One region of the Microbispora sp. CL1-1 genome, then DNA from elsewhere that is predicted to be linked to it. Evidence: predicted binding sites of a transcription regulator. Region 1 holds the regulator's gene; each other region holds the start of a gene.
The links. The regulator LexA, encoded in region 1, represses DNA repair genes until DNA is damaged. The targets are predictions, from matches to a motif close to TCGAACANNTGTTCGA.
Positions count from the first base shown of each region.

Region 2: a site for LexA is predicted at 4,641-4,656, ahead of HCK04_RS26465 (DUF6504 family protein). Genes of this name have one in related genera too.
Region 3: a site for LexA is predicted at 4,375-4,390, ahead of HCK04_RS10780 (Rv2578c family radical SAM protein). Genes of this name have one in related genera too.
Region 4: a site for LexA is predicted at 2,824-2,839, ahead of recA (recombinase RecA). Genes of this name have one in related genera too.

Region 1 covers NZ_JAATEK010000003.1:268,621-275,697, forward strand. Annotated here, with positions in the region: gene HCK04_RS05480 (alpha/beta hydrolase) at 1-645, shown strand, start outside; gene HCK04_RS05485 (vitamin B12-dependent ribonucleotide reductase) at 709-3,594, opposite strand; gene nrdR (transcriptional regulator NrdR) at 3,713-4,192, opposite strand; gene lexA (transcriptional repressor LexA) at 4,630-5,343, shown strand; gene HCK04_RS05500 (aminotransferase class I/II-fold pyridoxal phosphate-dependent enzyme) at 5,432-6,526, shown strand; gene HCK04_RS42010 (cellulase family glycosylhydrolase) at 6,536-7,077, opposite strand, start outside.
Region 2 covers NZ_JAATEK010000026.1:20,288-27,364, forward strand. Annotated here, with positions in the region: gene HCK04_RS26440 (NRAMP family divalent metal transporter) at 1-60, opposite strand, end outside; gene HCK04_RS26445 (GntR family transcriptional regulator) at 332-1,030, shown strand; gene HCK04_RS26450 (glycosyltransferase family 4 protein) at 1,107-2,228, opposite strand; gene HCK04_RS26455 (hypothetical protein) at 2,476-3,039, opposite strand; gene HCK04_RS26460 (AAA family ATPase) at 3,146-4,339, opposite strand; gene HCK04_RS26465 (DUF6504 family protein) at 4,731-4,997, shown strand; gene dnaE (DNA polymerase III subunit alpha) at 5,071-7,077, shown strand, end outside.
Region 3 covers NZ_JAATEK010000006.1:281,559-288,635, forward strand. Annotated here, with positions in the region: gene HCK04_RS10760 (50S ribosomal protein L11 methyltransferase) at 1-278, opposite strand, end outside; gene HCK04_RS10765 (erythromycin esterase family protein) at 403-1,686, opposite strand; gene HCK04_RS10770 (CatB-related O-acetyltransferase) at 1,731-2,345, opposite strand; gene HCK04_RS10775 (TetR/AcrR family transcriptional regulator) at 2,506-3,156, shown strand; gene HCK04_RS10780 (Rv2578c family radical SAM protein) at 3,239-4,366, opposite strand; gene HCK04_RS10785 (DUF3040 domain-containing protein) at 4,502-4,759, shown strand; gene HCK04_RS10790 (penicillin-binding transpeptidase domain-containing protein) at 4,830-6,452, opposite strand; gene HCK04_RS10795 (lysophospholipid acyltransferase family protein) at 6,512-7,077, opposite strand, start outside.
Region 4 covers NZ_JAATEK010000031.1:16,906-23,982, forward strand. Annotated here, with positions in the region: gene HCK04_RS28895 (transcriptional regulator) at 1-305, shown strand, start outside; gene HCK04_RS28900 (ATP-binding cassette domain-containing protein) at 298-1,176, shown strand; gene HCK04_RS28905 (ABC transporter permease) at 1,173-2,258, shown strand; gene HCK04_RS28910 (hypothetical protein) at 2,401-2,676, opposite strand; gene recA (recombinase RecA) at 3,005-4,105, shown strand; gene recX (recombination regulator RecX) at 4,114-5,241, shown strand; gene rny (ribonuclease Y) at 5,522-7,077, shown strand, end outside.

The DNA.
Region 1 (7,077 bases):
TCCGGCTCCGGCGCCACCGTGGACGCGGGCGGTCCGATCCGCGTCGAGGACCTGGTCGCCCAGGTGCTCGGCGCGGCCGAGCACGCCGGTCTGGAGCGCTTCCACCTCGTCGGCCACTCGCTCGGCGCCGTCGTCGCAGTGGCGACGGCGGGCACCCGGCCGGAGAAGATCCTGTCGCTGACGGCGCACGCCGGATGGGCCAGGACCGACCCGTGGATGGCCTTCCAGATGGACCTGTGGGTCCGCCTGGTGCGCACCGACCGCGAGTTGCTGGCCCGTCTGCTCCAGTTCACCGCGATGGGCGAGGAGACGCTCCGCGCCCGGTCGGCGGAGGACTTCGAGCAGGCCGCCGCCGCGTTCACGGCGATGCTCGGCGGCGCGGAGGACGGGTTCGAGAGGCAGACCCTGGCCGACATCTCCGTCGACATCACCGGGCTCCTGCCGCACGTGTCCGCACCGACGCTGATCGTCTCCAGCGCCGACGACCGGATCGTGCCGCCGCACCACCAGCGCGAGCTCGCCCGGCTCATTCCCCACGCCGAGCTCGTGACGGTCCCCGGCGGCCACGGCCTGCCGTTCGAGGACCCCGCCGCGTTCACCGCCGTCATCACCGGCCGCCTGGACCGCATGGCCGCGGCGGTCTGAGGTCCCGTGAACACGCCGACGGGGCGCCGGATCTCTCCGGCGCCCCGCCTGACGGCGAACCGATCAGCTGCAGCCGCTGGTGCTGCCGCAACCCTCGCAGACGTAGCAGCTCCCGGCAGGGCGCATCTTGGTGCCGCAGGTCATGCACAGCGGCGCGTCCGCCGTACGGCCCTGGTGGCTCTCCAGCGAGGCGCCGACCCGGCGCGGCTCCGGCACGGCCACCGGCGCTGCCGGGGCCTTCTCGACCGGCGCGGGCTGCGCCTTCTCGACCGGCGCCTGCCCGCTCTCGATCGGCGCCGACTGGGCGAGCGCGGCGGTGTCCACGTCCTGCAGCGCGGCCGGGTCCTCACCGCGCTGCTGCGCGGCCCGCTCGGACGCGGAGAAGATCCCGAGGGCGGCCCGGTCCTCGTACGGCAGGTAGTCGAGCGCGAGCCGCCGGAAGATGTAGTCCATCACGGACTGCGCCATCCGGACGTCGGGGTCGTCGGTCATGCCCGCCGGCTCGAAGCGCATGTTGACGAACTTCTGCACGTACGTGTCGAGCGGCACGCCGTACTGGAGGCCGATCGAGATCGCCACGGAGAAGGCGTCCATCACGCCCGCGAGGGTCGAGCCCTGCTTGGACATCTTGAGGAAGACCTCGCCGAGACCGTCGTCGGGGTAGGACGAGGCGGTCATGTAGCCCTTGGCGCCGCCCACCGTGAAGCGGGTGGTGGTGCTCGGCCGCTGGTTGGGCATCCGCCGCCTGGTCGGCCGCGCGACCTCCACGACCTGGACGACCGGCTCCTTGTCCGCCGCCTCTGCGGGGGCCTCCTCGGAGGTCTTCTTCGCGACCGACAGCGGCTGGCCGACCTTGCAGTTGTCGCGGTAGACGGCCAGGGCCTTGAGGCCGAGCTTCCAGCCCTCCAGGTAGACCTGCTCGATGTCGTCCACGGTGGCCGACTCGGGCAGGTTGACGGTCTTGGAGATGGCGCCGGACAGGAACGGCTGGACGGCCGCCATCATCCGGACGTGGCCCATCGGGGCGATGGCCCGCTCGCCCATCGCGCAGTCGAACACCTCGTAGTGCTCCGGCCGCAGGCCGGGGGCGTCCACGACGTGGCCGTGCTCGGCGATGTACTCGACGATGGCCTCGACCTGCTCCTCCGGGTAGCCGAGCCGGCGCAGCGCCCGCGGGATCGTCTGGTTGACGATCTGCATCGAACCGCCGCCGACGAGCTTCTTGAACTTCACCAGCGCCAGGTCGGGCTCGATGCCGGTGGTGTCGCAGTCCATCATCAGGCCGATGGTGCCGGTCGGGGCGAGCAGCGACGCCTGGGCGTTGCGGTAGCCGTTCTTCTCGCCCAGCTTGAGGCACTCCTGCCACTGCCGGGTGGCCTCGGTGTGCAGGGCCTTGTCCATGTCGCCGAGCGTGCGCAGGTCGTCGTTGGCCGCGGCGTGCTTGCGCATGACCCGCTTGTGCGGCTCGGCGTTGCGCTGGTAGCCGTCGTACGGGCCGACGATCCCGGCGATCTCGGCCGAGCGGCGGTAGGACACGGCGGTCATCAGCGAGGTGATCCCGGCCGCGATGGCCCGGCCGCCGTCGGAGTCGTACGCGTGCCCGGTCGCCATCAGCAGCGCGCCCAGGTTGGCGTAGCCGATGCCGAGCTGGCGGTACGCCCGGGTGGTCTCGGCGATCTTCTGCGTCGGGAAGTCGGCGAAGGTGATCGAGATGTCCATCGCGGTGATGATCAGCTCGGTGACCTTCACGAAGGTCGCGACGTCGAAGGAGTCGTCGTCGCGCAGGAACTTCAGCAGGTTGATCGACGCGAGGTTGCACGAGGAGTTGTCCAGGTGGACGTACTCCGAGCAGGGGTTGCTGGCCGTGATGCGCCCGGTCTCGGGGCAGGTGTGCCAGTCGTTGATCGTGTCGTCGTACTGCAGGCCGGGGTCGGCGCACTCCCAGGCGGCCTGGGCCATCTTGCGGAACAGCGACCGCGCCTCGACCTCTTCGATGACCTCGCCGGTCAGCCGGGCCCGCAGGCCGAACTTGTCGCCCGCCTCGACGGCCCGCATGAACTCGTCGGAGACCCGCACCGAGTTGTTGGCGTTCTGGTACTGCACGGACACGATGTCCTTGCCGCCGAGGTCCATGTCGAACCCGGCGTCGCGCAGCGCGCGGATCTTGTCCTCTTCGCGCGCCTTGGTCTCGATGAACTCCTCGATGTCGGGGTGGTCCACGTCGAGGACGACCATCTTGGCCGCCCGGCGGGTGGCGCCGCCCGACTTGATGGTGCCGGCGGAGGCGTCGGCGCCGCGCATGAAGGACACCGGGCCGCTGGCCGTGCCGCCGCTGGACAGCAGTTCCTTGGACGAGCGGATGCGGGAGAGGTTGACCCCGGAGCCGGAGCCGCCCTTGAAGATGACGCCCTCTTCCTTGTACCAGTCGAGGATCGACTCCATCGTGTCGTCCACGGCCAGGATGAAGCAGGCGCTCACCTGCTGGGGGGAGCGGGTGCCGACGTTGAACCACACCGGGGAGTTGAAGCTGAAGACCTGGTGGATCAGCGCGTGCTTGAGCTCGTGGTCGAAGATCTCCGCGTCCTCGTCGGAGGCGAAGTAGCCGTTCTCGACGCCGGTCCTGGTGTAGACGCCCACGACCCGGTCGACGAGCTGCTTGAGGCTCGACTCGCGCTGCGGGGTGCCCACCGCCCCGCGGAAGTACTTGGTGGTGACGATGTTGGCCGCGTTGACCGACCAGAAGTCCGGGAACTCCACGCCGTGCTGCTCGAAGTTGACCGAGCCGTCCCGCCAGTTCGTCATCACGACGTCGCGCCGCTCCCAGCGGACCTCGTCGTACGGGTGGACACCCGGGGTGGTGAAGATGCGCTTCATCTTCAGGCCCTTGCGCGGGCGCTTGCCCGGGCGACCCCCCGCACCCGACACCGTGCCGCTCACGGTCTCCGTCATGACTTCCCCCTCCCAGGGCCCGATGGAGCCCCTTCTCCGGACCACGCTCGTTGAAACCACATAGTCGCGGTGCGCCGTCGCGCCCCGCCCGCCTCGTCCCGGTCCCCCGGAAGGCGTCTTATTCCTCGCCCCCGGTGCCATGGGCTGCGGTGCCGTGGGCCGCGCGGAGCCGCTCGATCTCCGCCTCGAAGTCCGCCAGCGTCTCGAAGCTGCGGTAGACCGACGCGAAGCGCAGGTAGGCCACCTCGTCGAGATCGCGGAGCGGGCCCAGGATGGCCAGGCCGACCTCGTGGGAGGCGATCTCGGCCGCGCCCGTGCCCCGGATGCTCTCCTCGACGCGCTGCCCGAGCTGGGCGAGGGAGTCCTCGCTGACCGGGCGCCCCTGACAGGCCCGCCGCACGCCGGCGATGACCTTCTCGCGGGAGAACGGCTCGGTGACTCCGCTGCGCTTGCTCACCATCAGCAGTACGGTCTCCTGCGTGGTGAACCTGCGCCCGCACTCGGGACAGGTGCGCCGGCGACGGATCGCCGCCCCGTCCTCTGCCGCGCGGCTGTCCACGACCCGGGTGTCCGGGTGGCGACAGAACGGACAGTGCACTTCATCGCCTCCCTGAACGCACATCCCCGAACACAAGGTGTGGTGAACTTACACCGGTGTGACTACTAGATGTTGTGGTCCAACCGTAGGAGCGCCCGACCTTGAACGCAAGTCGAACCGGCCTTGGGCAAGGAAGTCCCTGCTCCGCCCGCGTGTCGCACCCCGGGTCACGGCCGCATCACGCGCCCCGGCCGTCGCGGAATAGGCCGTTTACGCGCCTTTTCCCGGCCGTTTTTCGCACGGCTTCTGACCTGCGCCTACAGCGGCCGAAGAAGATCGGGGAAATCGAACACGGGATCGATCGAACTCCCGTACGATGAAGGCGGACGGCGAGATCGGCGATTTCGCTGGATATCGAACAATTGTTTGACGGTGATCTTGAATCGCGGTACGGTCGCTCTGTGCGACACGAGGAACACGGATTGAGAGGTGGCATCGTGAGTGACCGAAGTGAGCAGGCGAATGGCGTCAGCGACCTCGCGGTTCGCAGGCGCGACTCGCTTGGCCTCACCCCCAGGCAGCGGAAGATTCTCGAGGTGATCCGCGACTCGGTCCAGCAGCGCGGTTATCCGCCGTCCATGCGGGAGATCGGGGAAGCGGTCCAGCTGACCAGCACCTCCAGCGTGTCGCACCAGCTCACGGCGCTCCAGCGTAAGGGCTACCTCCGGCGTGATCCCCATCGGCCCCGGGCCCTGGAGGTCCGGCTGCCGGGCGAGCCGGTGCTGTGGGTGGACCCCGACGCCACCTCCGAGGAGGAGCCCGGGTTCAGCCGGCCCACCGCGGCCTACGTGCCGCTGGTCGGCCGCATCGCGGCCGGTGGGCCCATCCTCGCCGAGCAGAGCATCGAGGACGTGTTCGCCCTGCCCAAGCAGCTCGTGGGCGAGGGCACGCTGTTCCTGCTCCAGGTCTCCGGCGACTCGATGATCGAGGCCGCCATCGCCGACGGCGACTGGGTCGTGGTCCGGCAGCAGCCGGTCGCCGACAACGGCGACATCGTGGCCGCGATGATCGACGGCGAGGCCACCGTGAAGACCTTCAAGCGCAAGGACGGGCACGTGTGGCTGGTGCCGCACAACCCCAACTACGAGCCGATCCCGGGCGACGAGGCCACCGTGCTCGGCAAGGTCACGGCTGTCCTTCGCAAGCTGTAGCCGCGCCGGCGCCCCGCGGCACGACGGGATCGCGGGGCGCGGCGGCCGCCTTTTCGGCGGTCGTCAACCGGCAATTAGGGTGAGTCGGATGAAGCTCGACTCCCTCTCCCTCGACGCGGCCCGGGGCCGTGACGGAATCAAGTGGGCGCAGGCCGCGCCCGGCGTCATCCCCGCCTGGGTCGCCGACATGGACTTCCCCGTGCCCGACGTGGTCACGGAGGCCATAGCGCGACGCGCCGCCAAGGACCTCGGCTATCCCGCCTGGCTGGACACCCCGACCGCGGGACCACTGGCGGAGGCGTTCGCCGAGCGGATGGAGACGCGGCACGGCTGGCGGGCCGATCCGGCCCACGTGCGGTCCTTCACCGACCTCAACCAGGCTCTCCAGGTGCTGCTGCACGTCCTGACCGAGCCCGGCGACGCCGTGGCACTGCACGTCCCCGCCTACGACCCCTTCCTCACCACCATCACCGGGATGAACCGCCGCCTGGTGCCCATGCCGCTGACGGCCGACGGCAGGTTCGAGGTCCCCGGAGAGCCCGTCAGTGTGCTCCTGCTGGTCAACCCGCAGAACCCGTCGGGCCGTTCGTTCACCCGTGAGGAGCTCGAAGGCGTCGCCGCGTACGCCGATCGGCACGGCACGCTGGTGATCGCCGACGAGATCCACGCCGACCTGACGTACGCCCCGAAGCGGCACATCCCGTTCGCCACGATCCTCCCCGAGCGCACGGTCACGCTGACCTCCGCCAGCAAGGCCTTCAACATGGGCGGACTGCACTGCTCGGTGGCCCACCTCGGCGCGAAGGAGGCCAGGGACGCACTCGGCCGCCAGCCCGCCCACATCTTCGGCGCGCCCAGCGTGCTCGGGGTGGAGGCCACGGTGGCCGCCTGGCGGCACGGCGACGCGTGGCTGGAGGAGGTGCTGGCGATCCTCGACCGCAACCGCAGGCTCGTCGCCGAGCGGCTCCCGTCGGTCGGCTACCGCGTTCCCGAGGCCACCTATCTCGCGTGGCTCGACTTCGGGGTGCCCGGCGCGGCGGCGTTCGTCGAGCGGGAGGCCCGGGTCAGGCTCAACCCGGGCCCGATGTACGGAGGCGGCGACACCTTCGCCCGCCTCAACTTCGCGACATCGGCGGCGATCCTGGAGGAGATCCTGTCGAGGATCGCCGCCGTGCTGACGTGACGCGCCCGCTCAGCTCGCCGTACAGGTGACCGAGGACGGAACGCCGTTGCTGCCCGACCAGCTTCCGTTGAAGCCGAACGCGGTCGAGGCGCCGGCGCCCAGCGTGCCGTTGTAGGACATGTTCGTCACCGTGACGTTGGACCCGCTCGCGCTGAGCGTGCCGTTCCAGAGCTGCGTGATGCTCTGGCCGTTCGGGAAGGACCAGTTCACTGTCCAGCCCGAGATGGCCGACGAACCCGCCTTGACCGTGACCTCGCCCTGGAAGCCGCCGGGATACTCGTTGACGACCTTGTACGTGGCCGTGCAGGTCTTCCCGCCCGGCGACGAGGGAGACGCGGACGGCGACGGGGAGGGAGACGGCGAGGGAGACGGCGATGGGGAGGGCGACCGAGTCGGAGACGCCGACGGCGAGGCCGAGGGCGAGGGCGAGGGCGACACTGGCGGCGTCGGGGTGCCACCACCGCCGGTCGGCGGGATCAGGTAGGGCGAGATGATGCTCTGCTTGGCCTGGTCGACCGTCGCCCAGTCGTCCTTGAGAATGCCGCCCGTGT
Region 2 (7,077 bases), on a different contig from region 1:
GAACGTCGTCGTCTGGGTGATGAAGCCGGGGCCGATGGCGCTCGTGGCCATGAGGAACATCGCGCCGAGCAGCGCCGAGCGCCGTCCTCCGCTCGTGGTGCCCGCGGGCGAGGTCGTCTGGGTGCCGGGGGGTGGGTTCATACGGAAACTCCTTTGCTTCACCTCCCCTGGAAATTAGAGGATTGTTCAACGATTCATCAAGACTCTTGTAGGTTACTTCTGTGCCACAACTCCGTGTGATCATGCGAAATCCATTGGTGATCACCGAATCCGGCGGGCCTGCCGCGGCCTAAGCTGGGACTGATCCGGCGGTCGAAAAGGGGTTGCGGTGATGACGGCTATGGCGGACTGGGCGGCACGGTTGAGCGCGGCTCGGCCGGTGCTCGATAGGGCCAGTGCCGCGGAGCTGGTCGCCGACGTCCTGCGGGAGAACGTCATCGACGGCTCCCTGCCGCCGGGCACCCGCCTGTCGGAGGAGACGATCGGCAACCTCCTCGGCGTCTCCCGCAACACGCTCAGAGAGGCGTTCCGGCTGCTGTCGCACGAGAACCTGCTGGTGCACGAGCTGCACCGCGGGGTCTTCGTCCGCAAGCTCGCCGCGGCCGACGTGGCCGACATCTACGCCATGCGCCGCATCCTCGAAACGGCGGGCGTACGGGCGTCCGTCACGGCCCCGCGAGAGGCCGTGGAGGAGGTGCGGCGCCACGTCGAGAAGGGGCAGGCGGCGGCGGAGGTCGGCGACTGGGCGGCCGTCGGCACCGCCAACATGCGGTTCCACCGCGCGATCACCGCGCTGCTGGCCAGTCCCCGCGTGGACGAGACCATGGCGCGCCTGCTCGCCGAGCTTCGGCTGGCCTTCCACGTGATGGGCGAGCTCAGGACCTTCCACGAGCCCTACCTGGGAGACAACGCGCGCATCGCCACGCTGCTGATCGAGGGCGATCCAGAACGGGCCGAACGGGAGCTGCTCGCGTACTTCGACACCGCGGAGGCCCAGCTCCTGGCCGCGTACGCGGATCACGCGGGCTGAGCCACGGAGCCGGTCCGGCCCGCCCGCGGCGTCCCCGGCGGGGCGTGGCAAGGGCGCGGGCGGGCCGGCAGGCCGGTCAGCCGGCGAGAGCGGGGGCGGAAGCGGGGACGGCGGTGCGGTCGCGCAGCGCGGCCCCGGCGATCACCTGCCGATAGAGGCGCTCATATCCCTCTGCCATCACCGAGACGTCGAAGTGCCGCTCGACGTGGGCGCGGCAGGCGCGGGGATCCAGGTCGCCGGCCCGCTCGACCGCGTCCGGCAGCTCGTCCGGCGAGGTGCGCACGAAACCGGTGACGCCGTCCACCACGACCTCGGGGGCAGCGCCGCGGCGCAGGGTGACCACCGGCGTGCCGCACGCCATCGCCTCGATCATCACCAGCCCGAACGGCTCCTCCCACTGGATGGGGAACAGCAGGCAGCGGGCCCGCGACAGCAGGTCGCGCTTGCGGGCGGCGTCGGCCTCGCCCACGTATTCGGCGTCCGCGCCCAGACGGGGACGGACGAACCTGGAGAAGTAGTCGTGCTCGGACGGCTCGGTCAGCTTGCCCGCGAGGAGGATCCTGCGCCCGGCCGCGCGGGCGGCGTCGATGGCCAGGTGGGCGCCCTTGTCCGGGCTGAACCTGCCCAGCCACAGGAGCCAGTCTTCCTTGTCCGCCCGGTAGGGGAAGCTCGCGGCGTCAACGGCGTTGTGCACCACACCGGCCCAGTTCAGGTCGGAGGCCGACCCGCGCTGGGAGCCGGAGATGGCGGCCAGCGAGACCGTGCCGCCCAGCCTGCGGTAGAACTCGCCCAGGTCGTCGTCGATCGCGCCGTGCACGGTCACCAGCGTCGGGGCCGTACGGGAGGCCGCGGTGAGCGGGCCGGCCAGGGAGTGGTCGTGGACGATGTCGACGTCGAGGGAGGCCAGCGTGGCCGCGGCGGCCGCCGCGTGCACCACCTCGGGCAGCGGCTCTCCGATGCGCGACGAGGGGGCCTCGGGATAGGTGGCGACGTAGTCCGCCGGGGTGTCGGCGCGTCCCGCGCCGATGAGCGTCACCGTGTGACCACGGCGCACGAGGGCGGTGGTCAGATCGGACACCATGGCCTCGATGCCGCCGTACGCCCGGGGCGGCAGTTCGTACCAGGGCGGGGCGACCATCGCGATCCGCAGGCCACCGGAGCGGGACCGGGCGGGGTGAAGATCGCTCACTGAACGCATGACGAGTACACCTCCGATACGCATCCACGGTCTTCGGCGTAGGAATCACCGCCGCCGCGTACGCGTCGTAGTGCTCGGTCCCAGCGCCCGCGCCGGCGACGTCACTACTGTTAGCACTCTCCTGACCTGAGTGCCAAACAGGCCCTTCCTGTCCCGGGCGGAGACCGGTGGCGGGTTCGACTGAGTCGGTGAGGGTGAAATTCCCCAGGAGTGACGCGGTGCTGCCCGACAGCGGGAAGCAGCGGAACTATCGGTTCCCGAGGTGTTCCCCGCAGCAGCGCTCCACGCTGGCGCAGAGATCGCTCCATGATCGGTTCGAACCGGACAACTCTCTCAGGGAACCCAGGGAGACCGCCTTTTCCAGCACCCCGGGTGCATCCGACTCCCGGTAGCGGCGGGACGGGGTTCCGATCTCGTTCATGAGGACCTTCTTCGGGTCATGTATTTTCCCCGTGTCTCGTCCCAGGTATTTGCTCGGCACCTCCCAGGAGGACACGAACGCCTTCAACGCTTTCGGGAACAGGAACATCCACGCTTCCGTCTCCCACGCGGCCAGCCCGTAATGAGCCGAATTCATCTCCCTGTCGAGGGCGTCCTGCACCCGGTCGCGGATCCGGACGTACTCTTCGCCGTCGACGGCGTCGAGATCCTCATGGACGAAAAAGCAGGCGAGTTCGGCCTTCTCCCTGGCAGCCCGCGCGCGGCCAGTCTGGCGAGTTTGTTCACTCGATCGGTGAGTCTCTGACCGGTGGCCTGCCGTAAACGGACAGGCTCGTTGATCTCCACGAGCCTCCCTTTCATCTGCGGGCACAGGGCTTCCAACACGATGCGGAGGCAGCGCCGGTCGTTGCTGTCCTCGCCGGCGAGAACCACGACGGGCTTCTTCGTGGCACGCACACGAGTGCCGCCTCGCGGGGTCACAGATCGCCTCCCAGGGCGCCCGAGAACCACAGTTCGCCGAGAGGAAGCCCTTCGCTTCGCGTGACGATGTCACGGATCTGCTTATGGGAGATAGCGGGTATCGCGGAAGATCCGTCGTCTCGGCGTTCGCAGACGACCAGCTCGTCCGGGTGCAGCCTGTCGGCAAGGGCAGGGGAGTGCGTGGCGATGAGGAACTGCGTCCGTAGGCTGGCTTCGCGGAGCCGCTCCACGAGAAGTTCCAGAGCTTGGGGATGCAAGCCGTGATCGATCTCCTCGATGCACGTCAGGGCCGGGGGGCTGGGGTCGTAAAGCAGGGAAAGGAGACCGAGGAGGCGGATCGTTCCGTACGATGCGTCGGCGAGCTGCGTCCGTCTGCGAAGTCCTCGCTCGTGGAGGATGACGATGACCTCGCGCGCGGGACCAGAGGGAAATTCGAAATCAATTCCGGTGAGCTGTGGAAGCACCTCGATCGCGTCGGCCTCCAGCCTCTGGAACGCCTCCTCGTCACGGCTTCGCAGCGTCAGAAGAAACGCGGCCATGTTGGCGGCGTCGTCCTCCAAAGCATCCATCCCGTGTGGAAAGCGACTCGGCATGCGGGCGGATCCGACGTTCACATCGAAGACCCGGAAGGACGCGAGCCGCTGCGCCACCGTCGCCACCTCGGTCCCTCCCTCGTCATCTGTGAGCCGTGGAAGCGTGGAGAGGCCGCTGCTCAGCCGCTGGATTCCGATGGAGTGCGCAGGGGACTCGGCCCGGTCTTTACCGATTTGAACGACATTGACCTTCTGGCCGGAGATCGTGATTCGGCGGCCGCGTCCCTGCGTCCGTTTGAATTGGAATGTCTCCCGCCGGGAGAGGGATCTGCCGCTGCGCTGCTCGATCCGTAGTGAGTACTCGTCGGGTGCGTTCGGGCTGCTGTGAGTCGTCCAGTTCGCCTTCAGTTTGATCTGGATGGAGGTCGGTGGCTTGTCCCCACCCCAGAAGGCGACCTCGTCGAACCCGCCGCGAAGGTCGAGTGCCGGCTGCAGGTCGGTCCGGATCACGTCCGCGAGAAATCGGAACACTTCGAGGATATTGGTTTTTCCTGCGCCGTTCGCGCCGACGAGCACATTGAGCGGCCCCAGGGGAAGCGCCACTTTTCGCAGGCTGCGGAAGTTCTCCACCTCGAGCTCGATCAGCCGCTTCTCCATCAAGCCACACTTTCCATGCCGGTCTGCGTTCCAATGGTCACTGTGCGGACCAGTGCGAGTCCCCGCCAGAGTACTGCTGTGATCACAGATGGAGACGGTCTCCTCTGAAGATCGCGTCTCGGGTGCGGGGCGAGGCTCAACGTCGTAGGAGCGACATCGTGGTCACGACTCACCTCGCAGCGGCGAAGCGTCCGCCCGGCGACCTTATGCGGTCGCCGGTGCCTGACGGCTCCGCCCGCGGGCGTGCTTCCTGGGATTTCGCACCCGGGAACGGGCCGTGCCGACTTGCGTTCACCGCCCTGGGAACGTATGTTCGAAGTAGCGGCGATTCTGCCCGAATCATCCGCCCGTCTTCCCCCGGGTGGCCACGAAGCCACAGGGAGAAGGAGTCTTGAGCAGACTTTACGGCGATCCGATCGAGGTGTGGGTCCGGGACGGGCGCCCTGCTCAGTTCGTCTGGCGTGACCGGCTCTACACCGTCCGCGAGGTCCAGGACCACTGGGTGGTCGCCAGAGAGTGGTGGAAGACCTCGGACGCCGATCCCGGCGAGCGGCGCTTCTGGCGAGTGGGTGCCGCGGCCGGCAAGGAGGTCGGGACCTATGAACTGCGCTTCGACACCGCCAGCGGCGGCTGGCTCCTGCTGAGGGCCTGGGACTGATGGGAACGCTCCAGCCACCCAACCGGGGGACGGGCCGCTGGAGGACGGACCGGGGACGGACGGGGGTGTGCCCGTGACGCGCGCCTTCGCCCACCTGCACGTGGCGTCCGCCTTCTCGCTGCGGTACGGCACCGCGTTCCCGGCCGCCCTCGTCCGGCGGGCCGCCGAGCACGGCATGGACACGCTCGCGCTGACCGACCGCGACGGCCTCTATGGCGCGATCAAGCACGTCATCGCGTGCCACGAGCAGGGCGTCCGCCCGGTCGTCGGGGTCGATCTCGCCCTCGACGGCGTCTCTTCCCTGCCCGGCTCTTCGGTGCCCGGTTCTTCCGTGCCGGACGACCTGTTCGAGGGCGGCCTGCCGTCCGGCCGCCGCACCGGTCACAGCCGCGGGCATGGACACGGGCATGGGCACGGGCATGGCCGGGGGGCGGCGGCCGAGCCGGCGCGGGTCGTCGTGCTCGCCCGCACCGGCGGCTGGGCCGCGCTGTGCCGCCTGGTCACGGCCGCCCACCACGCGGGGGAGCGCGGCGCGCCGTACGTCACGCCGGGCATGGTGGCCGAGCACGCGACCGGCCCGGACGGGGAGCCCCGGCTGACCGTGCTGCTCGGGCCCCGCTCCGGCGTCGGCCGCGCGGTGGCCGAGCGGCACGACGACCAGGCCAGGACCCTGCTGGCCGCCTGGCGCGCGGTGGTCCCCGACCTGGTCGTCGAGGTGTCCGATCTGTACGGCTATCGCGACGCGAGCACCGCCGCCCGCATGATCGGGCTGGCCGACTCGATGGGCGTGCCGGTCGTGCTGACGAACGCGGTCCGCTATCTGGACGCCGCCGATCACCAGGTCGGCAACGTGCTCGACGCGGCGCGCAAGCTGGTGCCCCTCGACGGGCGGCACCTCGACGACCCCACGGCCCACGCGTACCTGAAGGACGGCGCCGAGATGGCTCGGGTGGCCGCGCGGATCTGCGGCGGCGACACCGGCCGGGCCGCGCGGCTGCTGGCCGAGACGCGCCGCGTGGCCGACCTGTGCGTGCTCGACCCTGTCGAGATCGTGCCCCTGCTCGACCCCGAGCGGCCCCGGCTCCACCTGCCTGAGGTCGGCGAGGACCCGGTGCCCCTGCTGCGGCGGCGCTGCGAGGAAGGGCTGGCCCGGCGCGGCCTGGAGCGCTCGGCCGAGGCCCGCGACCGGCTCGCCGCCGAGCTCCACGTGATCGAGAAGAAGCGGCTGTCGGGCTACTTCACGTCCGTCGCCGGCATCACGGACATGATCCGGGCGATGGGCGTGCGCTGCGCGATCCGCGGCTCGGGGGCGAGCAGCCTGGTCAACTACCTGATCGGCATCGGCGAGGTGAACCCGCTCGAACACGGCCTGCTGATGGAGCGCTTCCTGTCGGAGGGCCGCAAGGGCCTGCCCGACATCGACATCGACGTGGAGTCGGCCCGCCGCCTCGACTGCTACCGCGCGATCCTCGACCGGTACGGCGAGGATCGGGTGGCCTGCGTGTCGATGATGGAGACCTACCGCGCCCGCAGCGCGATCAGGGACGTCGGCGCCGCCATGGGCCTGCCGCCGCACGAGATCGACGTCATCGCCAAGGCGTTCCCGCAGGTGCGGGCCAGGCAGATCAGGGCCGCGCTGTCCGACCTGCCGGAGCTGCGCGACAGCGGGCTGAACGACCGGTCGCTGGAGACGGTGTTCCGCCTGGCGGAGCGGCTCGACGGGCTGCCCCGGCACATCGCGCTGCACCCCTGCGGCGTTTTGATCGGCAACTCCACGTTGCGCGACCGCACCCCGGTCGAGCGCAGCATGCTGGACTTCCCGATGTCGCAGTTCGACAAGGACGACGTCGAGGAGGCGGGCCTGCTCAAGCTCGACGTGCTCGGCGTACGCATGCAGTCGGCGCTCGCCTACGCCCTCCAGGAGGTCGAACGGGTCGAGAACCGGAAGATCGACCTCGACGCCGTCCCGCGCGACGACCGGGAGACCTACGACATGATCCGCCTCAGCCGCACGATCGGCTGCTTCCAGATCGAGTCTCCGGGGCAGCGCGAACTCGTCGCCAAGCTGGAGCCGCGCACG
Region 3 (7,077 bases), on a different contig from region 1:
ACGATCTCCGGGTGGTCGAGCACGTGGCGGGCCAGCGCCTGCCCTCCGGCCCAGGGGCAGGCCCAGAAGGGCAGCCGCCCGGCGCGCTCCCACAACTCGTACACGTGGTCGTCGCCGTCCACGTCCGGCCCTACGCCCGGCGCCCCGCCGGTGGGCACGCCGCTGGGCGCATTGCTGGGCGTGACCAGGTGCAGCCGTATCTCCGGCACGTACGGCACGGCCGCGAGCCTGGTATGCGCGCAGACGAATTCCTCGGCGTCCTCGGCGACGTCCTCCACGGCCGCCGATCGTATCCGCACGGACAACCCTGCGGTGGGGCTATCCGCCCACGAGGAGGACAGAAGCGGCCGGTGACGGCGGTCCCGACGAACCTGTCTTATCGCCCCGGATCTCTCTGGGGCGTCAGTTCTCGATGTCGCCGGCAACGGTGGAGACCGGCGTGTTGACGATGCCGTCGAACGCGTCGAGGACGGGGGTGTGCAGGTAGGCGCTCTGGATCCGGATGCGGTCGGGGCCCGCGCCGCCGGAGGCCTCCGCACGCGCCCGGCGGAGATCGGCCATGCTCAGCCCGAGCCCGGCATCCGCGAAGGCGGCCTCGATGCTGCCCTGCTCGGGCGGCTCCAGCTTGGTGTTGTCGATGGCGAATCCGAAGCGGGCGTCCTCATCGGGACGCATATCAGCGGTGTGCCCGGTGATGCTGGTCAGGGCGAGGGCGACGTATTCATCGGCCAGGCAGCGGTGGAGGTGCTGTCCCATGGGGAGCCCGGTGAGGTGGCCGTCGAAGGAGACCGGCGTCTTCTGAATGTGGGCGTTGTGGGCCGCCAGCACGATGCGGGTGCCGGGGCCGAAGCGCTCCAGGTGCCACAGGACCGACCCGGCCATGTAGACGTCGCGGGCCGAGGTGTCGGCGGTCAGGCCGGTGCCGGCGTACAGCCCGGCCATGGCACGAAAGCCGTAGTCGGCGTGGCAGGCGGCCTCGATCCGGCACAGAGCGATCTCGTAACTTCGCCGGTCGCCGCGGGAGACGTACAGCACCTCGACGGCACGGAACCGGATGAGCAGGCGCATCAGGATCGCACTGAGAGCGTCCTGCTCGGCGGCGGCCAAGCGGGTCCAGGCCGGCGCGGCCGAGGCGGCGGACGCTCCGGCGAACGACTCGGCGATCCGGATGGCCTGCTGGACCAGCGGGAGGGTCTCGGGGTCGATCCGCCGCAGGTAGTCGGCGACGGGGGTCAGGGCGGGCAGCAGCGAGCCGCCGGCCGCGGGGACGTCGATCCCGGCGAAGCGCACCGGCACCTCGGCGGTGGCGTTGTGCCGGCGTATCCAGCGCAGCGGCTCCGCGACTCCCACAGGAATGGCCGCGGTGAGCCGGGCGTCCAGGTCGTCGTCCGTCCCCTGGCCCTGGGCCCAGGCGTCGAGGGGGAAGCCTTCGCTGAAGCCGTACTCGAAGGCCAGGACGGTGAAGCCGCAGCGTTCGGCCAGGAAGCGCAGGATGCGCCGGCGCAGCAGCGAGAACTCGGTGATGAAGTGCGAGTTCTCGCCGAGCGCGACGACGCGCGCATCGCCGATGATGTCGCGCAGCGGCTCCAGGTCGTCGAGCGGCGCCGCCGGGTCGAGGTGGGTGAGCGGGACGGCATGGGCGCGAAGCAGGTCGGCGAACGGGTTGCGGGGTGTGGAGGCAGGCATGCCGATGACTCGATTCGGAAGTGCTGGAACTCTGAAGCGCCGGATCATCCGTGGGGGAGCGGCGGCGCCGCGTTCTCCAGGTCGTCGATGCTTCCGGACATGATCGTGCGGATGTGGTCGGTGATGTGCTGGAGCGGCCAGTCCCACCAGGCCAGCGCGAGGAGGCGCTCGATGTCCCTGTCGCCGTAGCGGTGGCGGATGAGCCTGGCGGGGTTGCCGGCGGCGATGCCGTAGTCGGGGACGTCGTCCGCGACGACCGAGCCGGAGGCGATGATCGCTCCGTGGCCGACGCGTACACCGGGCATCACCATCGACCGGTATCCGAGCCAGACGTCGTTGCCCACCACCGTGTCGCCCCGTCCGGGCAGGCCCGTGATGAGGTCGAAGTGCTCAGCCCAGGACCCGCCCATGATCGGGAACGGGAACGTCGAAGGTCCGTCCATGCGATGGTTGGCACCGTTCATGATGAACCGCACGCCCTCACCCAGAGCGCAGAACTTCCCGATGACCAGCTTCTCGGGCCCGTAGTGGTACAGCACGTTGCGGGTCTCGAACGCGGTCGGATCGTCCGGGTCGTCATAGTACGAGAACTCGCCGACCTCGATCAGCGGCGAGGTGATCAGCGGCTTCAGCAACACCACCCGCGGTTGCCCGGGCATCGGATGCAGCACGGTCGGGTCGGGGGGGCACAGCCGGCATCGCGCGTCGTTTCCTTCCTGGCCAACGCTTCGAAGAGGGTCGATGGCATCACTACTGCGACAGTTGGTGCGTTAAGATCCTTGCATGCCGCCGTTCCGTTGAGCAACCGGACCACCAGCGATGACTTCTTCCACACCAGAGCCGGAGGGCGCCAGGCCCGTGCCGCCGCCCCGGCGCCGCCCCGGCGGCCGTACCGCCCGTATCCGCAGGCAGGTGCTCGACGCGGTGCTCGCCGAGCTCGGAGAGCACGGTTATGACGGGCTCACCGTCGACTCCGTCGCCGCCCGCTCGGGTGTGCACCGCGCGACGGTGTACCGGCGCTGGGGAGACGTCGGCGGCCTGCTCGCCGACGTCCTGGACGCGGCGGGCGACGACGCCTGGCAGCCCCCGGACACTGGTTCTCTGGAGGGCGACCTGGCGGCACTGAACCGCGAGATCCAGGACGCGCTCACCGCACAGCCGCCGATCGTGGCGGCCCTGATCGCCGCTTCGTTCCGCTCCGAGCAGGCCGATCACGCCCAACGGCGGCTCTGGGAGGACCGGTACGCCCGGTGCGAGGTCATCGTCCGCCGGGCAGTCGAGCGCGCCGAACTCCCGCCGGGCACGGACGCCCGGCGACTGCTCATCGCCGCCACGGCCCCCGTGTATCACCAGTTAATGCTTCTCCGCACGCCGCCCGGCCCGGACCTGCCCGGCCAGGCGGCCAGAACCGCCGCTCTCGCCGCATCCGCCGGTGCCTTCGCCGTGCCGCCATCGGCCGGTGACACCTGACCGGCCCGTCCGCTCCGGGGCCGAGCAGGAGCGGCCGCACCGCCGCCTATCCCCCCGACGGCCGCTTACCGCCAGCGGTTGCCTAAAGGAGCGTGAGCTGTTCGGGCGGCGCGGGTGGTGCGGGCGAGGGAGCCGGCCGCTCGCCGGGCCGTCGCCAGGAACGGGCGCCACCCGCGTCGGCCGCGGCGTTGCCACCCGCCTCGGCGGTGCGATCGCCGCCGCCCGTTCCTGGTGCCTGATCGCCGCGCGGGGCCGACCGGCCGATGCCGTACTTGCGGGCGAGCGCGCGCACGGCGTGGCCGATCCGTTCCTGGTATGCCTTGGGGGCGTAGGCGCCCCGGCCGTACAGCTCCAGGTAACGGGGGACGAGCCGGGGGTGCTCGCGCGACAGCCAGGCCATGAACCACTCGCGTGCGCCCGGCCGCAGGTGGAGCACGATCGGCGTGACGTGCGTCGCGCCGGTCTCGGCGATGCGGCGCACGGTGGCCTCCAGCGCCTGCGGGGAGTCGCCCAGATAGGGGAGGATCGGCGCCATGAGCACGCCGCAGGGGATGCCGTGCTCGTTCAGCGTGGCGCACACCTCCAGCCGCTTGCGCGGGGAAGGGGTGCCCGGCTCGACGGCCCGCCACAGCGACTCGTCGGTGAACCCGATCGAGACGGCCGTGCTGACGTCGGTCACCTGTGCGGCCTCGGCGAGCAGATCGAGGTCGCGCAGGATCAGTGAGCCCTTGGTGAGGATCGAGAACGGGTTGCGGGCGTCCCGCAGCGCCGCGAGGATGCCCGGCATCAGCCGGTATCGGCCCTCGGCCCGCTGGTAGCAGTCGACGTTGGTCCCCATGGCGATGGGGTGCCCGCCCCACCGGGGCGCCGCCAGTTCCCTCCGTACGAGGTCGGGGGCGTTGACCTTCACGATGATCTTCGAGTCGAAGTCCCGCCCGGAGTCCAGGTCGAGATATTCGTGCGTCCTGCGGGCGAAGCAGTACGTGCACGCGTGGGTGCAGCCCCGGTAGGGATTGATCGTCCACTCGAACGGGACCCGGCTGGCCGAGGGGACCCGGTTGATGATCGACCGTGCGTGGATCTCGTAGAAGGTGACGCCCCGGAACTCCGGGGTGTCGAAGGTCCGGGTCACCGCCGACCGCGCGAACAGGGGAGTCGTCTCTCCCTGTGCGCCTTCCCCCGTTTCGAGCCGCAACCGGTCCCACCGCACCCTCAGATTAGAACAGAGGTTCGATGGAGATCGCAACTTACAACGCGTCGTAAATCGCGGCCCTGGAAACGGCTAACGATCTTCATCGTTGGGCAGAACGTCGGCACATACCTTGCGTTCTGGGAGAGTTGCGCGATGGCCTGGTCGCAGGACGAAGAGCGGATGCTGGCGATGATCGAGCGGCACCTCACGGATGAGGACCCGAAGCTTGCGGCCAGGCTCGAGTCGTTCAACCACCGTGCGGAGCGCGGACGGCAGGGGCGAGGCACGGGCCGCCGCCTGCCGGGCCGCTCCACCGTGATCATCGCGGTGAGCTGGTTGCTCATCGCCACGTTGATCGCGACCCTGCTGGTCATGGCCCTGCGGCACGACGCCGCCGCTCTGCCGGTTTAGCGGAGCCCACGAGGCGCCGTGAAGCGGCGACCTCGATGCGGCCGTCACGTGACGTGCGCCCTCGGCCTCATCAGGACAGGGACTTGAGGAAGTGCGCGGCGACCGGGGCGGCGACCGAGCCGCCCATGCCGCCGCCCTCCACGACGACGGCGAAGGCCAGGTCGCCGCGGAAGCCCATGAACCAGGCGTGCGAGTCGAGCTTGGGCCCGGTGCCGAACTCGGCGGTCCCGGTCTTGCCCGCGGTCCCCGCGGGCAGCCCGGCGCCGTGGGCGGTGCCCTTGGTGACCACGGCCCGCATCATCGACCGCAGGGGCTCGACGACCTCGTCCGGCAGCTTCTCGGGAGCGGTCTTCTGCTGCAGCGAGGGCACCAGGGTGGGCGGCCGCCAGGAGCCGTCGGCCACCGCCGCGGCCACGGTCGCGATCACCAGCGGGCTCGCGGTGATCCTCGCCTGCCCGAACGCCTCCGCGGCGAGCTCGGCGTCGCTGGTGGCCTTCGGCATGCTGCCGGGGGTCGCCGGGACGCCGATGCGCAGCGGCCGGTTGAAGCCCAGGTTCGTCGCCATGTCGTACAGCTTGCGCGCGCCCAGCTTCTGCGCGGCGAGCGGCGCGAACGTCGTGTTGCACGAGTGGGCGTAGGAGTCGAGGAACGACAGCGACCCGAACGCCTCGTGGTCGGAGTTGCGGATCTTCAGCCCGCCGACGACCGCCTCCTTGGGGCAGGTCACCCGGCTCGACGGCGTCAGTCCCTCGGCCAGCAGCCCGGCGGCAGTGACCGTCTTGAACGTGGATCCCGGGGGGTACTTGCCGTCCAGGGCGCGGTTGAAGCCGCCCCTGTTGTTCACGACGGCGAGGATCTCGCCCGTCGAGGGCCTGACGGCGACGAGCGAGGCGGGTTTGTCCAGATCGCGTACGGCGTCCGCTGCGGCCTGCTGCACCTTCAGGTCGAGGCTGGTCCGCAGGTCCTTGCCGGGGGAGCCCTTGACGGTGTGCAGGGTCTTACGGCTGTCGCCGACCACCTGGATCTCGGTGGTCGGAGTGCCGGCGAGCTGCTTCTGGAACGTCTCCTGCAGGCCGCCGCGGCCCACGGCGTCGCCCTTCTTGTAGGCGGTGCCCAGCTTCTCGACGTCCTTGTCCGTCGCCTTGTCGAGGAAGCCCACGAGCTGCTGCACCGAGCCGCCCACGTCGCCGCCGTCGATGCGGTCGCCGTTGGCGTCGGTGATGGCGGCCCGCTGCGGCCACGACGTCTTCAGCGCCAGGTGGTTGGTCCCGTCGAGCGCGGGGTGGACCGCGGACGGCGACCAGTCGACCTTCCAGTAGTGGTCCTTGACCACGAGCTTGAGCGAGCCCTGGTAGGTCCAGTCGCCGACGTTCTTCACCGTGGCGGTGGCGGTGTAGGAGGCGGTCGCCCGGTCGTCCTTCGCCGCGCCGGCCCGCACGTCGCGCACGGTGACCTTCGCCACGCCGAGGTTCTTGGTGAGCTCGGCGTACGCCGCGTCGAAGCCCGCGGCGGGCGTGGCGAGCTCGGCCTTCATGGCCGCGAGGTCGCCCTTCGACCAGGCCGCGGTGAACCGCGCGGCCGTCTCCTGCGGAGTGCCGCGCGTGTGGAACACGTAGTAGGCGCCCCCGGCGGCCGCTCCGGCCACCACGACGGCCACGGCTGCGGAGATCGCGATGGTACGTCCTCGCGGCACGCGCACTCCCAACGACGGCCCTGCGGTCGGGTTCAGAGCCTAGCGGGGTCCGCCGTCGTTCACACTCCGGCTTCGCCGGAGCCCTTGACGCTGGCGCCGTACCGGGGGACGTACTCCTGGCCGGACAGGCGCTGGATCGCGGCCATGACCTCGTCGGTCACCCTCCGCCGGTCGCGGGCGTTGCCCGCGTCGCCGGTGAAGGTCATCGGCTCGCCGAACCGCACGCCGATGCTGTGCAGGCGCGGCACCGAGGTGCCGGGCGGCAGCACCTTCTCGGTGCCGATCATGGCGACGGGCACGACCGGGGCGCCGGTGGTCAGCGACAGCCAGGCCACGCCGACCTTCCCCCGATAGAGCCGGCCGTCGGGGGAGCGGGTGCCCTCGGGGTAGATGCCGAACAGCTCGCCCGCCTTCAGCACCTCCACCGCGGCGTCGAGCATGTCCTGGGCGGCGGAGACGTTCTCCCGGTCGATCTCCATCGCCCCCATCGCGCGCATCCACGCCGCCACGACGGGGTTGCCGGTGAAGTACTCCTTCTTCGCCACGAACCGCACCATGCGCGGAACGACGGCCGGCATGAAGAACGAGTCGAGCACGGACAGGTGGTTGGAGGCGAGGATCGCGG
Region 4 (7,077 bases), on a different contig from region 1:
GAGTCCATCCACGCCACGAGCTCGACGAGATCATCCACGCGCCGGTGCGGCTGTCGATCATGGCGGCCCTGGCGGCGGCGGACAAGGCCGACTTCCGCTTCCTCCGCGACACCATCGAGGTCAGCGACTCGCTGCTCAGCAAGCACATCCTCACGCTCGAAGAGGCCGGCTACGTCCACGTGGAGAAGACCTTCGTCGGCAAGCGGGCGCGCACCTGGCTCTCGCTGACCGATCAGGGGCGTGCGGCCTTCGAGACCTACATGGACGTTCTGCGACGGATTGTGGAGGCAACCCCCCGTGCTTGAAATCGACGGCCTGCGCAAACGCTATGGAGACAAGACCGCCCTCGACGGGGTGGGCTTCGCCGTACGGCCGGGCGAGATGTTCGGGTTCGTCGGCGCCAACGGCGCGGGCAAGACGACGACGATGCGGATCGTCATGGGCGTGCTCGACGCCGACTCCGGCGAGGTGCGCCTCGGCGGTCGCCCCCTGACGTACGACGACCGCCGGACGTTCGGCTACATGCCGGAGGAGCGCGGCCTCTACCAGAAGATGAAGGTCGCCGAGCAGATCGAATACTTCGGCAGGCTCCACGGGCTCGCCCCGGCCGCCGCGCGCTCGGCCACCGACGCCCTGATCGAACGGCTCGGCCTGGTCGAGCGGCGCGACGACGCCGTGGAGGCGCTGTCGCTCGGCAACCAGCAGCGGGTGCAGCTCGCGGTCGCGCTCGTCCACGAACCGGCGGTCCTGATCCTCGACGAGCCGTTCTCGGGCCTCGACCCGCTGGCGGTCGACGCGCTCGCGGAGGTGCTCAAGGACCGCGCCGCCGCGGGCGTGCCGGTGATCTTCTCCAGTCACCAGCTCGACCTGGTCGAACAGCTCTGCGACTCGGTCGGCATCATCTCGGCGGGCCGGATGGTGGCGTACGGACCGGTCGGCGAGCTGCGCGAGAGGGAGGGCCGCGGGGTGCTGCGGGTCGTGGTCAGGGACGCCGCGCCCGGCTGGGCCGACGGCCTGCCCGGCGAGCTCACCCGCGAGGGCGACCGCGACGTCCTGCTGTGCGACGAGGGCGACGACCAGGACATCCTGCGTACGGCGATGGGAGCCGGCCGGGTCGAGCACTTCGGCCGCAGGCAGCCGACGCTGGCCGAGATCTTCAGGGAGGCGGTGGCATGAACGGCCTGTGGCTGGTGGCCCAGCGGGAGATCCGCACGCGCATCAGGACGAAGTCGTACCTGATCAGTCTGGCGGTCAGCGCGGTCCTGGTGGCGGCGCTCGCGTTCCTGCCGAAGGTCCTGGGTGGCGACGACACCTACGACGTCGGCGTGGTGGGCGAGGCGCCCCCGCCCGCTGCCCAACTCGCGTACTCCCGGCTGCCGGACGAGGCGGCGGCGCGGAAGGCCGTGGTCGACGGGGACCTCGACGCGGCCCTGATCAATGGAAACAAGGTCCTCGCGAACGGCGAACTCGACCAGCGGCTGGGACTGATCCTGGAGAGCGCCCACCGCGACGCGCAGATCAAGGCGGCCGGTCTCACGATCACGCCGCTGACGGTGGAGTCGGTCGGCGCCGACGCCCGCTATCAGGGTGTGCGCACCGGCATCGCCACCCTGATCGTGATGGTGCTGTTCTTCCTACTCATCTACTCCTCGATGTTCGTCGCGATGGGCGTGGTCGAGGAGAAGGGCAGCCGCATCGTGGAGATCCTGCTCACCTCGGTGCGTCCCTGGCAGCTCCTGGGCGGAAAGATCGTCGGGCTGGGGGCGCTGGGGCTGGTCAACCTTGTCGTGGTCATCGCCGCCGGTCTGTCGGCGTCGTCCGCGACCGGCTTCACGGCCGACCTGCCGCCCGGAATGGGGGGAATCGTGGTCAGCGCGGTCGTCTGGTTCGTGCTGGGCTACGCCTTCTTCTCGGCGCTCGCCGCCGCCTTCGGCTCCCTGGTGTCGCGGCAGGAGGAGCTCAACAGCGTCCTGACGCCGATGACCATGCTCATGATGTTCACCTACCTGACGGCCTACTTCGCCGCCGTCGAGCCGACGGGCACGGTCGCGCGCGTGCTGTCGTTCGTGCCGCCGTTCTCCTCGATGGTCATGCCCGTCCGTACGGCGGCCGTCGACGTGCCGCTGGTGGAGATCCTCATCGCCGCGGTGCTCATGGTCGTGGCCGTGGTGGCCGTCCTGCTGGGCGCGGCCCGCGTCTATCAGCGGGCGGTGCTCCGCACCGGCGCCCGGGTGAAGCTGGGCGAGGTCGTCCGCTGACGGCAGGGTGAACCCGTTCGCTGGTGGCAGGGCGAGGTCCTTCGCTGGTGGCAGGGCGAGGTCGTTCGCTCCCGGCGGGGGGTGAGGCGTTCTCTGACGGCGGGGGCGAGGCGTTCGCTCCCGGCGGGGCGCGGACGGAGGATCATGGGGGCCGGGAGAGGGCCTGACCGATCAGCTCGGCCGCACGGCCGGGGTCGTCGGCGCTCTCCTGGCCGCCCGGAGCCCACAGGAACATCCATCCTTCCCCGGAGGGCGTCGCGAAGACGATCGTCTGCCTGCCGGTGCCGGGGTGCCGGACGGACAGGACCGGATCGTCCGTGCCGAGCAGCCGCGCGGAAAGACCCTGCCCGGACAGTCGCGCCGCGAGCGCCTCAAGGCGGGCCAGACGCTGTCGGCTGTAGTCGCCGGTGCCCGTCACGTAGCCCCTCCAGCGGGGAGATCCAGCTTCGCTACAAGAATCGTCGCAGGTCAGCGCGCTGACAACCACGGCAGGGTAAGGCCCGGGAATGTAACGGCACGGTTGGGACGCCGTTCGTCCCCGGCTCGGCCGCGGTTCCGCATGTGATCGAACAGTCGTTCGGCTATATTGGACTGGTCGCCGCCGGGGTGCGCGCCGTCAGGTCGCCGGGGCGCGACAGGCTCCCGGCCCACCTCTCGGGGCGGTGTGCGGGAAGCTCCGGAAAATGTCGGTGGCACCCCGTAGCTTTTCGGTGACCGAGCAGACGACACCCTTCAGGGGGCACCCAATGGCAATCAACGACCGCGAGAAGGCCCTTGAGACCGCCCTCGCGCAAATCGAGCGGCAGTTCGGCAAGGGCAGTGTCATGCGCCTCGGAGACGAGGCGCGTGCCCCGATCGAGGTCATCCCCACCGGTTCGATCGCTCTCGACGTCGCCCTCGGCATCGGCGGCTATCCCCGCGGCCGGATCGTCGAGGTGTACGGCCCAGAGTCCTCCGGTAAGACGACGGTCGCCCTGCACGCCGTGGCCAACGCCCAGAAGGGCGGCGGCATCGCCGCGTTCATCGACGCCGAGCACGCCCTCGACCCCGAGTACGCCAAGAAGCTGGGCGTCGACGTCGACGCGTTGCTCGTCTCCCAGCCGGACACCGGTGAGCAGGCGCTGGAGATCGCGGACATGCTGATCCGCTCCGGCGCCGTCGACATCATCGTGATCGACTCGGTGGCGGCCCTCGTGCCGAAGGCCGAGATCGAGGGCGAGATGGGCGACAGCCACGTCGGTCTCCAGGCCCGCCTGATGTCGCAGGCCCTGCGCAAGATCGCCGGTGCGCTGAACCAGACCCGGACCACCGCCATCTTCATCAACCAGCTCCGCGAGAAGATCGGCGTCATGTTCGGCAGCCCCGAGACCACCACGGGTGGCAAGGCGCTGAAGTTCTACGCGTCGGTGCGGCTGGACGCGCGCAGGATCGAGACGCTCAAGGACGGCACCGAGCCGGTCGGCAACCGGACCCGGGTGAAGGTCGTCAAGAACAAGATGGCCCCGCCCTTCCGCCAGGCCGACTTCGACATCCTGTACGGCGTAGGCATCTCCCGCGAGGGTGGGCTGATCGACATGGGCGTCGAGCACGGGTTCGTGCGCAAGGCCGGCGCCTGGTACACGTACGAGGGCGACCAGCTCGGGCAGGGCAAGGAGAACGCCCGCAACTTCCTCAAGAACAACCCCGACATCGCCAACGAGATCGAGAAGAAGATCAAGGAGAAGCTCGGAGTCGGGCCGCGGCTCGACACGCCGAGCGAGCCCCCCGCAGCCCCGGCGACGCCGGCCGCCCCCACCTCCGGCCGGGGCAGCAAGGCGGCCAGTGCGCCCAAGCCGGGTGACGTCTGAGCGCAGGCATGAGGCGCGACGAGCCCCCTGGCCCGGACGGCGAGATCGGGCCGGGGGACTGGAACTCGGGACCCTGGGCGCCGGCCGAAGAGCCGCAGAGGCCCGCTGAGGACGTCTCCGCGACGATCGCCGCCCTCCGCGAGCAGATCCGGCGCGCGGAAAGCGGGCGTACGGACGGCGGGCGTGCGGAGACCGGGCGTGCGGGCAACGCGCGTACGGAGACCGGGCGTGCGGAAAACGGGCGTTCGAGGATTGGCGGGCAGGAGATCGGCCGCGAGGCGAGCGGGCGGGCGGAGGCGGGCCAGGAAGCCGGCCCTGTCGGCCGCCGACGCCAGGGACGTGGCCGCACGCGCGGAGACCGGGCAAGGCTGCAAGAGCCGGGCGCACGGGGAGACCGGCCCGCGCCGGGAGACTGGGCGAGCCCGGGGGAGTCGGCCGCGCCGGGACGCCGGGCAGGCCGTGGAGATTGGGCAGGCTCGGAGGGACCGGGCGTGCCGGGAGACCTGGCAGGCCGTGGAGATTGGGCCGGCTTGGGGGAGCCGGGCACGCCGGGACGCCGGGGGAAGCGTAGGAGGTCCGACGGGTGGCTTCCTGACGGGCCGGAGGAGGGCACCGCGGCGAGCGCGGGGCCGCCGGCCGACCCGGAGGCGGTGGCCAGGGCCATCTGCCTGAGGCTGCTCACGATGGCCCCCAAGACCCGGGCTCAGCTAGCGGACGCCCTGCGTAAGCGGGACGTGCCCGAGGATGCGGCGAACGCCGTGCTTGAGCGGTTCTCCGAGGTCGGGCTCATCGACGACAAGGCGTTCGCCGCCGCGTGGGTGAGCTCCCGGCACACCGGTCGCGGGCTGGCCCGCCGCGCGCTCGCGCAGGAACTGCGGCAGCGTGGCGTGGCCGAGGAGACGGTCAAGGACGCCGTCGGGCAGCTTGATCCGGACGAGGAGGCCGAGACCGCACGCAGGCTCGTCGACCGGAAGCTGGCCGCCACCCGTGGGGTGGAGCCGCAGGCTCGCATGCGACGATTGGTCGGCATGCTGGCCCGCAAGGGCTACTCGCCGGGGCTGGCTTTCCGCGTGGTCCGAGAGGCGATCGAGGCCGAAGGCAGCCCGTCAGATGGGCTTCCGGAGACCTTCGAGTGAGCCATCGCACCACGCAAAAGTCACTTGACAGGGCATCTTTGCTTGCTCGTTACCTCTCTGACGCTTAATCTCGACCGCAGTGAGGAGTTACTCCGCGCAGCGCGGATTGCCATAACGGTGAACCACGACGGACGAGAGACATTGACCGGCCTCCGGGCCATATCGGCCGCCCCTTGGGGCGTCCGGGCATTGCGACGATATTTGTCCTGGTGACGCCACCGGGCGCTGCCGTGCTGCGCGTGTGACCTCTGCCAATAGTTGTCGTGAGGGGTGAGCGCGCATGGACACGATCGTGATCGTTCTTGCGGTTGCGGTAGTGCTGCTGGCTCTCGTGATGATCGCCGCCCTCGTCATAGTCATGCGCCGCACCGGCGTCGTCGCACCGTCCGGCCCCTCGCCCGAGCAGCTCGCCGAGGTGAAGGCCGAGGTCAACGAGGAACTCGAACAGGCCAGACGCGAGGCCGAGGAGATCCGCACGAAGGCGGAGCGTGACGCGGGGGAGATCCTCAAGAAGTCGGAGACACTCGCCGAAAGCGCAGCGCTGATGCGCAAGGAGGTCGAGGAGGAGGCGCGGATCCTCAAGACGGAGCTCAAGGAACTGCGCTCCGACCTCGAGCGTCGCGAGAACCGGCTTGCTGAGCGTGAGCAGCGGCTTGACGAGGAGGCGCGCAGACAGACGGAGCGGGCCCGCAAGCTGGCCGAGACCGAGACCGAGCTGGCCGACCGCCGTGAGGAGCTGGAGCGGGTGGCCGAGCGGCGGCAGGAGATCCTGGAGCGGGTCGCCGGCCTGACGGCCGAGCAGGCCAAGGCGGAGCTGGTCAAGGAGATCGAGAACCAGGCCAAGCGCGAGGCCGCGCTGATCGTCCGGGAGATCGAGAGCGAGGCCCGGAAGGAGGGCGAGAAGCGCGCCTGCAAGATCGTGACACTGGCGGTGCAGCGGGTCGCCACCGAGCAGACGGCCGAGTCGGTGGTGAGCGTCCTCCACCTGCCCGGCGACGAGATGAAGGGCCGCATCATCGGCCGCGAGGGCCGCAACATCAGGGCGTTCGAGTCCACCACCGGGGTCAATCTGATCATCGACGACACGCCGGAGGCGGTGCTGCTGTCGTGTTTCGACCCGGTCCGGCGGGAGACGGCCAGGCTGACGCTGGAGAAGCTGGTGCTCGACGGCCGGATCCACCCCCAGCGCATCGAGGAGGCGTACGAGCGCAGCAAGGCCGAGGTGCGGGACCTGTGCGTGCGCGCGGGAGAGGACGCCCTGGTCGAGCTGGGCATCACCGAGATGCACCCCGAGCTGGTCACGCTGCTGGGCCAGCTCCGCTATCGCACCTCCTACGGCCAGAACGTGCTCAAGCACCTGATCGAGTCGGCGCACATCGCCGGAATCATGGCCTCCGAGCTGGGGCTCGACCGTGACCTCGTCAAGCGGTGCGCGCTTCTGCACGACATCGGCAAGGCGCTCACCCACGAGGTCGAGGGCAGCCACGCGATGATCGGCGCGGAGATCGCCCGCCGGTACGGCGAACACGAGGACGTCGTCCACGCCATCGAGGCGCACCACAACGAGGTTGAGGTCAAGACCGTCGAGGCGGTCCTCACCCAGGCCGCGGACGCGATCAGCGGCAGCCGCCCCGGTGCCCGGCGCGAGTCCCTGGAGGCGTACGTCAAGCGGCTGGAGCGTCTGGAGGAGATCGCCCAGTCGTACGACGGTGTGGACAAGGTCTTCGCCATGCAGGCCGGCCGGGAGATCCGGGTGATGGTCCGGCCCGACAACGTGGACGACATCCAGGCCCAGGTCATCGCCAGGGACGTCGCCAAGCAGGTCGAAGAGGAGCT